2 regions of the Kitasatospora sp. NPDC048239 genome follow, and region 1 is predicted to be linked to the other one. Evidence: riboswitches for the same ligand, from Rfam matches in the RefSeq annotation. Region 1 holds a riboswitch; the other holds the start of a gene.

Region 1 (4,443 bases):
GTCTCGCCGGAGCGGTGCGACATCATGCAGCGGTAGCCGTTGCGCTGGGCCAGCTCGACGGCGTCCAGGGTCTCGGTCAGCGAGCCGATCTGGTTCACCTTCACCAGCAGCGCGTTGGCGGTGCCGGTCTCGATGCCCTTGGCCAGGCGGGCCGGGTTGGTGACGAACAGGTCGTCGCCGACCAGCTGGACCTTGTCGCCCAGCTTGACGGTCATGGCCTTCCAGCCGTCCCAGTCCGACTCGTCCAGCGGGTCCTCGATGGAGACCAGCGGGTACGCGGCGACCAGCTCGGCGTAGTACTCGATGAGCTCGGCGGCGGAGATCGCCTTGCCCTCGAACTGGTAGGCGCCGTCCTTGTAGAACTCGGAGGCGGCGACGTCCAGGGCCAGCGCGATGTCCTTGCCGGGCACGTAGCCGGCCTTCTTGATGGCCTCGGTGATGAGGTCCAGGGCCTCGCGGTTGCTGTCCAGGTTCGGCGCGAAGCCGCCCTCGTCGCCGAGGCCGGTGGACAGGCCGCGCTCCTTCAGCACGCCCTTGAGCGTGTGGTAGACCTCGACGCCCCAGCGGACGGCCTCGGAGAAGGACTCCGCGCCGATCGGAGCGATCATGAACTCCTGGATGTCGACGTTGGAGTCCGCGTGCGAGCCGCCGTTGAGGATGTTCATCATCGGGACGGGCAGGACGTGCGCGTTCGGGCCGCCCAGGTAGCGGAACAGCGGCAGGTCGCTGGCCTCGGAGGCGGCGTGCGCGACGGCCAGCGAGACGCCCAGGATGGCGTTGGCGCCGAGCGAGGACTTGTCCGGGGTGGCGTCCAGGTCGAGCATGGCCTGGTCGATCAGGCGCTGCTCGGTGGCGTCGTAGCCCACCAGCTCCGGGCCGATCTGCTCGATGACGGCCAGGACGGCCTTCTCCACGCCCTTGCCGAAGTAGCGGTTCTTGTCACCGTCGCGAAGCTCCAGGGCCTCGAAGGCCCCGGTGGAGGCACCCGACGGGACAGCGGCACGGCCGGTGCTGCCGTCGTCGAGGCCGACCTCGACCTCGACCGTGGGGTTGCCACGCGAGTCGAGAATCTCACGGGCTACGACGACATCGATGGACGGCACGAGGCATCTCCTAGCGGAAGCAGGGGTCCCGCTGACGGTGGTGATGTCGGCGGGACGATTGCGGAGTCGTTACGAACCAGAGCCTAACCGCACGGGCTCCCAGGGCCACGTCGGCCTCGGTCCCGTCTCAGCGTGTGGCCTGGCTACCCACCGGTAGTTCACCTGGTTGACCGATGGGATGTACCCAGAGGCGGACGAAGGGGGCCGAACCGGCCCCCTTCGTGACACCGCGTCGGTGGTCGCGGCTGCGGAGCTCGCGGGGTGCCGCGCTCCTGGCTGCCGTGGGCGCCGTGGTTGCGGCGGGTGCGGGCGGCCGGGGTGCGGCGGTCAGCCGAGGGTGAGCACCTGGCCGGGGACGATCAGGTCCGGGTCGCCGCCGACGGTGCCCCGGTTGCCGTCGTACAGCGCCTGCCAGCCGCCGGAGAGGTTCTGGCCGGCGGCGATGGTGGACAGCGTGTCGCCGGACTGGACGGTGTAGCCGTGACCGCTCCTCGGCGCGGCGGCCTGGGCGGCGGGAGCAGCCGGAGCGGCCGGGGCGGCGGCCGGGCGGGTGTCCTGGCTCGCGCCCTGGTACCCGGCCTGGCCGGCGTACTGCTGGTAGACGCTCTGGTGGCTGGTCCAGTACCAGGCGCCGTTGTTCTGGTACCAGAACACCTTGGCGTCGGCGTCCCAGCCGGACTGGCCGGAGAAGCCGGGGGTCTGGGTGTACTGCTGCACGGGCTGCTGCGCGGCGGGCTTCTGGGCCGCCGGCTTCTGGACCGGCTTGGGGGCCACCGGCTGCTGGGCGGCGGGCTTCTGAGCCGGCTTCGGGGCGGCGGGCTTGGCGTCCGTCGAGGTGTCGACGGAGGCCGGCGCGCCGCCCTTGCTCAGCCCGGCCTTCTGCGAGCAGACGGGCCAGGCGCCCGGGCCCTGCGAGGCGAGGACCTTCTCGGCCACGGAGATCTGCTGGGCCTTGCTGGCCTGGTTGGCCTGCGGGGCGTAGGAGCCGCCGCCGTACGCCTTCCAGGTGCTCGGGGTGAACTGCAGACCGCCGTAGAAGCCGTTGCCGGTGTTGATGCTCCAGTTGCCACCGCTCTCGCACTGTGCGACCGCGTCCCAGGTGGAGACGGGGGCCGCCGAGGCGCCGGTGGCGGAGAGGAGCGGCAGTGCGAGTCCGACGCCTGCCACGCCTGCGACGGCGATGGCCTTCTCGGTCTGGGTGCGACGACGGTGACGGCCGGTTCCAACGAACAGCATGAAGGTGTCCCTCTCCGCACGCCTGCGAGGTGAGCTGTCGGGTTCGGACCGGGAGGTGGCCCGGCCGCGTCGCGCGGAAGGCTGTCAGCCCGCGCGGGCGGCTTCACCCCAAGCCGTGGGGAACGGCACTAAACCTGGGTCCCCCGCCCCTGCCCAAGGGTCTGGTCGGTTTCCCGTGAAGCGGCGGGCAGGATTCGGCGTTCCGCACACGAGGTCCGCAGCTGCGAACTTCAGGGAGAGTAGACAGATCCTCACATCAATCACAAGCTCATATCGCCGGTATCACATAGAAATTACGGCGCGTGGCCGATCGCCTACCAACGGAGCAGATATGTCCGGATTGATGGCGGTTCAGATCGGCCATACCGGGGTAGCGGCGACGTCCCGTCAGCGCGTCGAGGTCTCGGAGGGGTCGCCGGACGGGTCCTCCGGCGGGCCCTCGGACTGCACGTCAGCCGATGTGCCGACCGGGATCTCCGGCGTGAATTCCACCGGCAGTTCGCGAAGCCCGCGCATGATCAGACCGCCCCGCCAGCGCAGGTTCTCCGGAGTCTCGGCGAGCCTCAGATCGGGCAGCCGGGTGAACAGGGTGGACAGCGCGGCGCGGCCCTCCAGCCGGGCCAGCGGAGCGCCGATGCAGTAGTGGATGCCATGGCCGAAACCGAGGTGCGGGTTGTCGGCGCGGGCCAGGTCGAGGGTGTTCTCGGCGGCGAACCGCGCCGGGTCCCGGTCCGCCGCCGCGAGCACCACCAGCACCGGGTCGCCGACCGGGATCTCCACCCCGCCGATGGTCAGCGGACTGGTCGCGAACCGCCAGGTCGCCAGCTCCACCGGCCCGTCGTAGCGCAGGAGTTCCTCGATGCCGGTGTCCAGCAGGCCGGTCTCGCCGCGGGCGATCGACCCCTGGAGCAGTGCCCGCTGGTCCGGGTTGCGGAACAGCGCGTACATGCCATTACCGATGAGGTTGATGGTCGTCTCGAAGCCGGCGAACAAGAGTACGAAGCACATCGCCGCGGCCTCGTTCTCGGTCAGGTGCTCACCGTGGTCGCTGGCGCGGATCAGGCCGGAGATCAGGTCGTCGCCGAGGTCCGCCCGCTTGCGGTGGATCAGGTCCGCCAGGTACGCCCGCATCCGCTTGACCGCGCGCGCCACGCCGCCGCGCGGGCCTCCGCCGTGGCGGATCATCATCCCGGCCCAGTCCCGGAAGTCGTCCTGGTCCTCGGGCGGCACACCGAGCAGGTCGCAGATCGCGTAGATCGGCAGCGGGAAGGCGAACTCGTGGATCAGATCCGCCGAGCCGCGCTGCGCGAAGCCGTCGATCAGCCGGTCGGTGAGCTGCTGCACCCGGGGCTCGAACGCGGCGATCCGGCGCGGCGTGAACGCCTTCGACACCAGGCGGCGCAGCCGGGTGTGGTCCGGCGGGTCGATGTTCAGCAGGTGGGTCATCAGGTCGGCCTGGCGTTCGCCCGGGATGCCGACCCGTCCGGTGCGGTGCGCCTGCCCGCTGTGGTGGGCGGGGTTCTTGGAGAGCCTGCTGTCGGCGAGCGCCTGCCTGGCGTCGGTGTACCTGGTCACCAGCCAGGCGTCCACCCCGCTCGGCAGGGTGGTGCGGTGTACCGGCGCGTGCTCGCGCAGCCAGGCGTACGCCGGGTAGGGGTCGGCGGCGAACTCCCACGTGAAGAGTGGGGGGCGGGGGGTTTCGGCGGGGGGTCCGGGGGTGTCGGCCTCGGGAGTGGAGGCTGCGGAGGTCGGGGCCTCCGGCGCGGGGGTCTCGGAGGTGGGGGTCTCCGAGGCGGGGGTCTCCGAGGCGGGGTAGGCGGCGACCGGGCAGGTGGGGGCCGGGGAGGCAGGGGCCGGGGAGGCAGGGGTCGACGGGCTCGGCTGGGCCTGGCTCGGTCGGCCCCCGCTCGGCTGGTCGGAATCGGGCTGAACTGGCATGCGACGACCGTATCCGGTGGATGATCGTCGACCGTGAGGCGTGAGCCTGGTCACCTGAGGGGTAATCCCTGTTGCGGAGGGTCAGGACCTGCCTACGATCCTCCGACGGAAATCGTGGGCGCCGGTGCGGAGTCGCCCACCAGGGAGGAGCCCAGCATGCGGGTAA
Region 2 (4,443 bases), on a different contig from region 1:
GACGATCGCACCGACCTTGCTGTGCGCGGCGAGGGTGAAGGCGAAGAGCAGCACCGCCAGCACCGAGAGGATCACGTACAGGCTGCGCATCAGCGCCCGGTCGGCGAACCAGCCGCCGAACAGGTTGCCGACGAACAGGCCGACGCCGAACAGGAACAGCAGCCAGGTGACACTGCCGTCGGCGAAGCCCGCCAGTTCGGTCATCATCGGCGTGATGTAGGTGAACATCGCGAAGATCCCGCCCCAGCCGAACACCGTCATGGTCAGCGCGAGCCAGATCTGCGGCTGGCGGAAGACGGCGATCTCCGGGCCGAGCCGGGCGTCCTCGGCCCGCGGCTGGACGGGCACCAGTGCGGCGATGCCGGCGAAGCCGATCACACCGAGCGCCGCGACCACGTAGAAGGTGGAGCGCCAGCCGAAGTGCTGGCCGAGCAGGGTGCCCATCGGTACGCCGAGGACGTTGGCGGCGGTCAGGCCGGTGAACATCAGGGCGATCGCACCGGCCCGCTTGTGCGGGGCGACCAGGTCGGCCGCCACCACCGAGCCGATGCCGAAGAACGCGCCGTGCGCGAAGGCCGCGAGCACCCGGCCGGTGAGCAGCAGCCCGTAGGCGGGGGCGAGGGCCGAGACCAGGTTTCCGAGGATGAACAGGCCCATCAGCGTCAGCAGCATCCCCTTCCGGGGGGCCTTGGTGCCGAGGATGGTGAGCAGGGGGCCCCCGACCACCACGCCGAGCGCGTAGCCGGAGATGAGCAGGCCGGCGGTGGGGATGGACACCGAGAAGTCGCCGGCGACCTCTGGCAACAAGCCCATGATCACGAACTCGGTGGTACCGATGCCGAAGGCGCTGATCGCCAGCGCCAGGAGCGCGAGGGGCATGAGGGGACCGCTTTCCAGAGCAGGACGATTGCACGTGCAACTACCAGCGTCGACAATACGACCGGACGCCGGATACTTGCAAGCGCGCCATATCCCCACTCACACATTCCTTGCACCGCCTTGCCCTCACCCCCGCCAGTCATTAGGTTAGGCTCACCTAACTGACTGGAGGTCGTCATGAGCCAGAGCCCCACCGACGTCGAGGCGCCCGAACCCACCGCCGCCGACCGGGTCTGCAGCCTGCTCACCGCGACCTCCTCCGTGGTGGTCCGCGCCTGCGGCGAGTACCACGAGCTCGACACCCCCGTGTCGGTGCACGGCGCCGCACTGCGGATGTGCGCCCCGCTCGACGCACCGCTCACCATCGCCGCCGCCCGCGCCACCGAGGGGCTCGCCGTCGTCCTGGACCTCACCGACGTCGCCCCGGTCGCCGTCCGCGACCGCGTGCGCGGCCGGGTCTCCCTGGCCGGCCGCCTCCACCTCGTCCACCTCGCCGACGACGGTCTCAGCGTCCACCTGCGCCTGGACGTCGCACACGCCGTGCTCTCCACCCCGTACGGCACCACCGCACTCACCGGCGCCGACCTCGCCCTCGCCGGGCCCGACCCGCTCGCCCGCCACGAGGCCGGACTGCTCACCCACCTGGCCGACGACCACCCCGAGGCGCTCGCCGCACTGACCCGGCTGCTCGACCCGAACCTGCTCGCCGAGCGCCCCGACGTCCGCCCGCTCGCCCTCGACCGGTACGGCCTGGTACTCCGCCTGGACCACCCGCACGGCCACCGCGACGTCCGCCTGGTCTTCCCCGAACCCGCCAGGGACACCGAGGACTTCGGGCTTCAGGTGCACCAGCTGCTCACCGTCGCCCACAACAGGGCGCCCGCCCACCGGCACTAGCCGATGGACGGGCGGACAACCGCACGCACAACCCGATATGACGGATCGTCACAAAACGGATCCGGAAAACGACAGCGGCCGGCCCGGCTCGCGAAGGAGGTTCGCGAACCGGGCCGGCCTGGGCGTGTCCCGCGCCCGTGGTGCCGCTGGTGGTGCGGCGATCCCCCGGTCGAGCGGTCACCCGACATGACCATCCCGGAGGTCGTTCGCCCCGCGTCCAGCGGTGGTCCGAGGGCCGCTCGAAAGCGGCCGATCAGAGCCGACCGGTCGCAGCCGACCGGCCAGTGGAGACGACCGATCAGATGCTGACGCCGTGGGCGCGCAGGTAGGCGATCGGGTCGATGTCGGAGCCGTACTCCGAGCCGGTGCGGATCTCGAAGTGCAGGTGCGGGCCGGTCACGTTGCCGGTCGCGCCCGACAGGCCGATCTGCTGACCCGCGGTCACGGTCTGGCCGACCGAGACGCCGATCGAGGACAGGTGCGCGTACTGGGCGTACTTGCCGTCGGCGAGCTTGATCTCGACCTCGTTGCCGTAGGCGCCGCCGTTGCCGGCCTTCACCACGGTGCCGGCCGCGATGGCGCGCAGCGGGGTACCGGTGGAGGCGACGAAGTCGGCGCCGGTGTGGTGGCCGGAGGCCCACATCGAGCCGGCCACGCCGTAGGCGGTGCCGAGCTTCGGGTTGGCGACCGGGGAGACGTAGCCCGAGGTGCTGGCGACGGCGGCCGGGGCCGGGGTGGCGGCCGGGGCGGCCGGCTTCGCGGCGGGGGCGGCCGGCTTGGTGGCCGGGGCCTGGGCCGGCTTGGCAGCCTGGACCGGCTTCGGGGCGGCGGGCTTCGCGGCCGGCTTGACCGAGTCCTGCGAGGCCTGCGGCTTCGCGGCGGGGGCGGCCGGCTTGGCGGCCTCGGCGGCGGCCGGAGCGGCAGCGGCCTTGGCGGCCAGCGCGAGCTGCTGACCCGGGAAGATCAGGTTCGGGTTGCCGCCGATGACCGAGCGGTTGTGGTCGTAGAGCGCCTGCCAGCCGCCCTCGACGTTCTTGGCGGCGGCGATCTTCGACAGGGTGTCCCCGCCGACGACCTTGTAGCTCTGGTCGACCGGGGCGGCGGCCGGAGCAGCGGCCGGGGCGGCCTGCTCGGCGGCGGCGGGAGCCGCGGCCGGGGTGGCGTCGACGCTGGTGGCGCCGGTCCAGGTGCTGGTCTGCCCGGCCTTGGCGGCCGGGGCGGTGTGGGCCTGGGCGCTGATGGTGGTCACCAGCGGGAGGGCGAACGCGGCGCCGGTGACGGCAGTGGCGATACCGATGCGGGCGGCGCGGGGCAGGGCGATACGACGAGCCTGTGCGGGCATGGGGTATTTCCTCTCCGACGCCTGCGAGGTGAGCTGTCGGGTTCGGGCTGGAGTTGCCCGGCCGCATACGCGGCTTCACCCCAAGCCGGACCGTGAATTCCGGTCCGGCGACTTACCTTTGGGTCCCCCGCTCCTGCCGAACAGAGTTCAGTTCGTACCACCGGGCAGCGGCAGGACTAGGCGTTCCACCCGGTGGCCACCCGGGCTAATGCCGGGCGGTCGCTGAACTAAAACCCATCCGTCCGGGTGAAGCAATGTCGATCTCTTGAACCCGCAACAAAAGCCCGGGGCGCCGTGACGCTCCGAATGATCGGCTACGCGGTGCGCACACAATCCATTGACCGCGCGCGATCGTTCGACCACGCTCCGCCCATTTCATGACCGGTGCGCATGCGATCAAGTACGGAAAGCCATCCACCGACACACCGCCGGTGACCCTTGTCACGTCGACCCCCGGGGGCGCACGATCAGGCCGTGGCCACCTCCGAGGCCGGCACCCTGCGCCTGGGCACCGCGCAGGGCCGCTGGGTACTACTGGCGACCGTGCTCGGCTCCAGCATGGCGATGCTCGACGGCACGGTGGTGAACGTCGCCCTGCCCCGGATCGGCACCGATCTCGGTGCTCCGCTCGCCGCCCTGCAGTGGACCCTCAACGCCTATCTGCTCACCCTGGCCGGGCTGATCCTGCTCGGCGGAGCGCTCGGCGACCGCTACGGGCGGCGCCGGGTCTTCCTGCTCGGCGTGGTCTGGTTCGCGCTCGCCTCCGCGGCCTGCGCCGCCGCGCCCACCATCGGGGTGCTGATCGCCGCCCGGGCCGTCCAGGGCATCGGCGGAGCGCTGCTCACCCCCGGCTCGCTGGCGATGCTTCAGGCCGTCTTCCATCCGGACGACCGCTCGGCCGCGGTCGGCCTCTGGTCCGGCCTCGGCGGGGTGTCGGCCGCGATCGGGCCCTTCCTCGGCGGCTGGCTGGTGGACGGCCCGGGCTGGCGGTGGATCTTCCTGCTGAACGTGCCGCTCGCCGTCCTGGTGGTCGCGGTCGCGTCCCGGCACGTCCCGGAGAGCCGGGACGAGAGCGCCACCGGGCGGTTCGACGTGCTCGGCGCCGCCCTCGCCGCGCTCGCCCTCGGCGCGATCACCTACGCGCTGACGGCGGCGGGCGGCGGGCTCTCCCCCATGGTCTGGGTGACCGGCGCGGCCGGCCTCGCCCTCGGCGCGGCCTTCGTCACCGTGGAGCGCCGCACCGCGGAGCCGATGCTGCCGCTCGGCCTCTTCTCCTCCCGGCTGTTCACCGCCGTCAACCTGGTCACCCTCTGCGTGTACGCGGC

The links. A riboswitch is a leader RNA that binds a small molecule or an ion and turns the genes downstream of it on or off. The one in region 1 is predicted to bind cyclic di-AMP.
Region 2: another riboswitch for cyclic di-AMP. It lies ahead of ACGFZP_RS34170 (peptidoglycan DD-metalloendopeptidase family protein); the one in region 1 lies ahead of ACGFZP_RS04870 (transglycosylase family protein).

Annotation. Positions count from the first base shown of each region.
Region 1 covers NZ_JBICZP010000002.1:192,466-196,908, reverse strand. The annotation lists gene eno (phosphopyruvate hydratase) at 1-1,103, opposite strand, end outside; gene ACGFZP_RS04870 (transglycosylase family protein) at 1,431-2,339, opposite strand; cyclic di-AMP (ydaO/yuaA leader) riboswitch at 2,345-2,516, opposite strand; gene ACGFZP_RS04865 (cytochrome P450) at 2,727-4,277, opposite strand; gene ACGFZP_RS04860 (SDR family NAD(P)-dependent oxidoreductase) at 4,434-4,443, shown strand, end outside.
Region 2 covers NZ_JBICZP010000018.1:134,251-138,693, forward strand. The annotation lists gene ACGFZP_RS34160 (MFS transporter) at 1-879, opposite strand, end outside; gene ACGFZP_RS34165 (DUF2470 domain-containing protein) at 1,057-1,776, shown strand; gene ACGFZP_RS34170 (peptidoglycan DD-metalloendopeptidase family protein) at 2,075-3,118, opposite strand; cyclic di-AMP (ydaO/yuaA leader) riboswitch at 3,122-3,281, opposite strand; gene ACGFZP_RS34175 (MFS transporter) at 3,593-4,443, shown strand, end outside.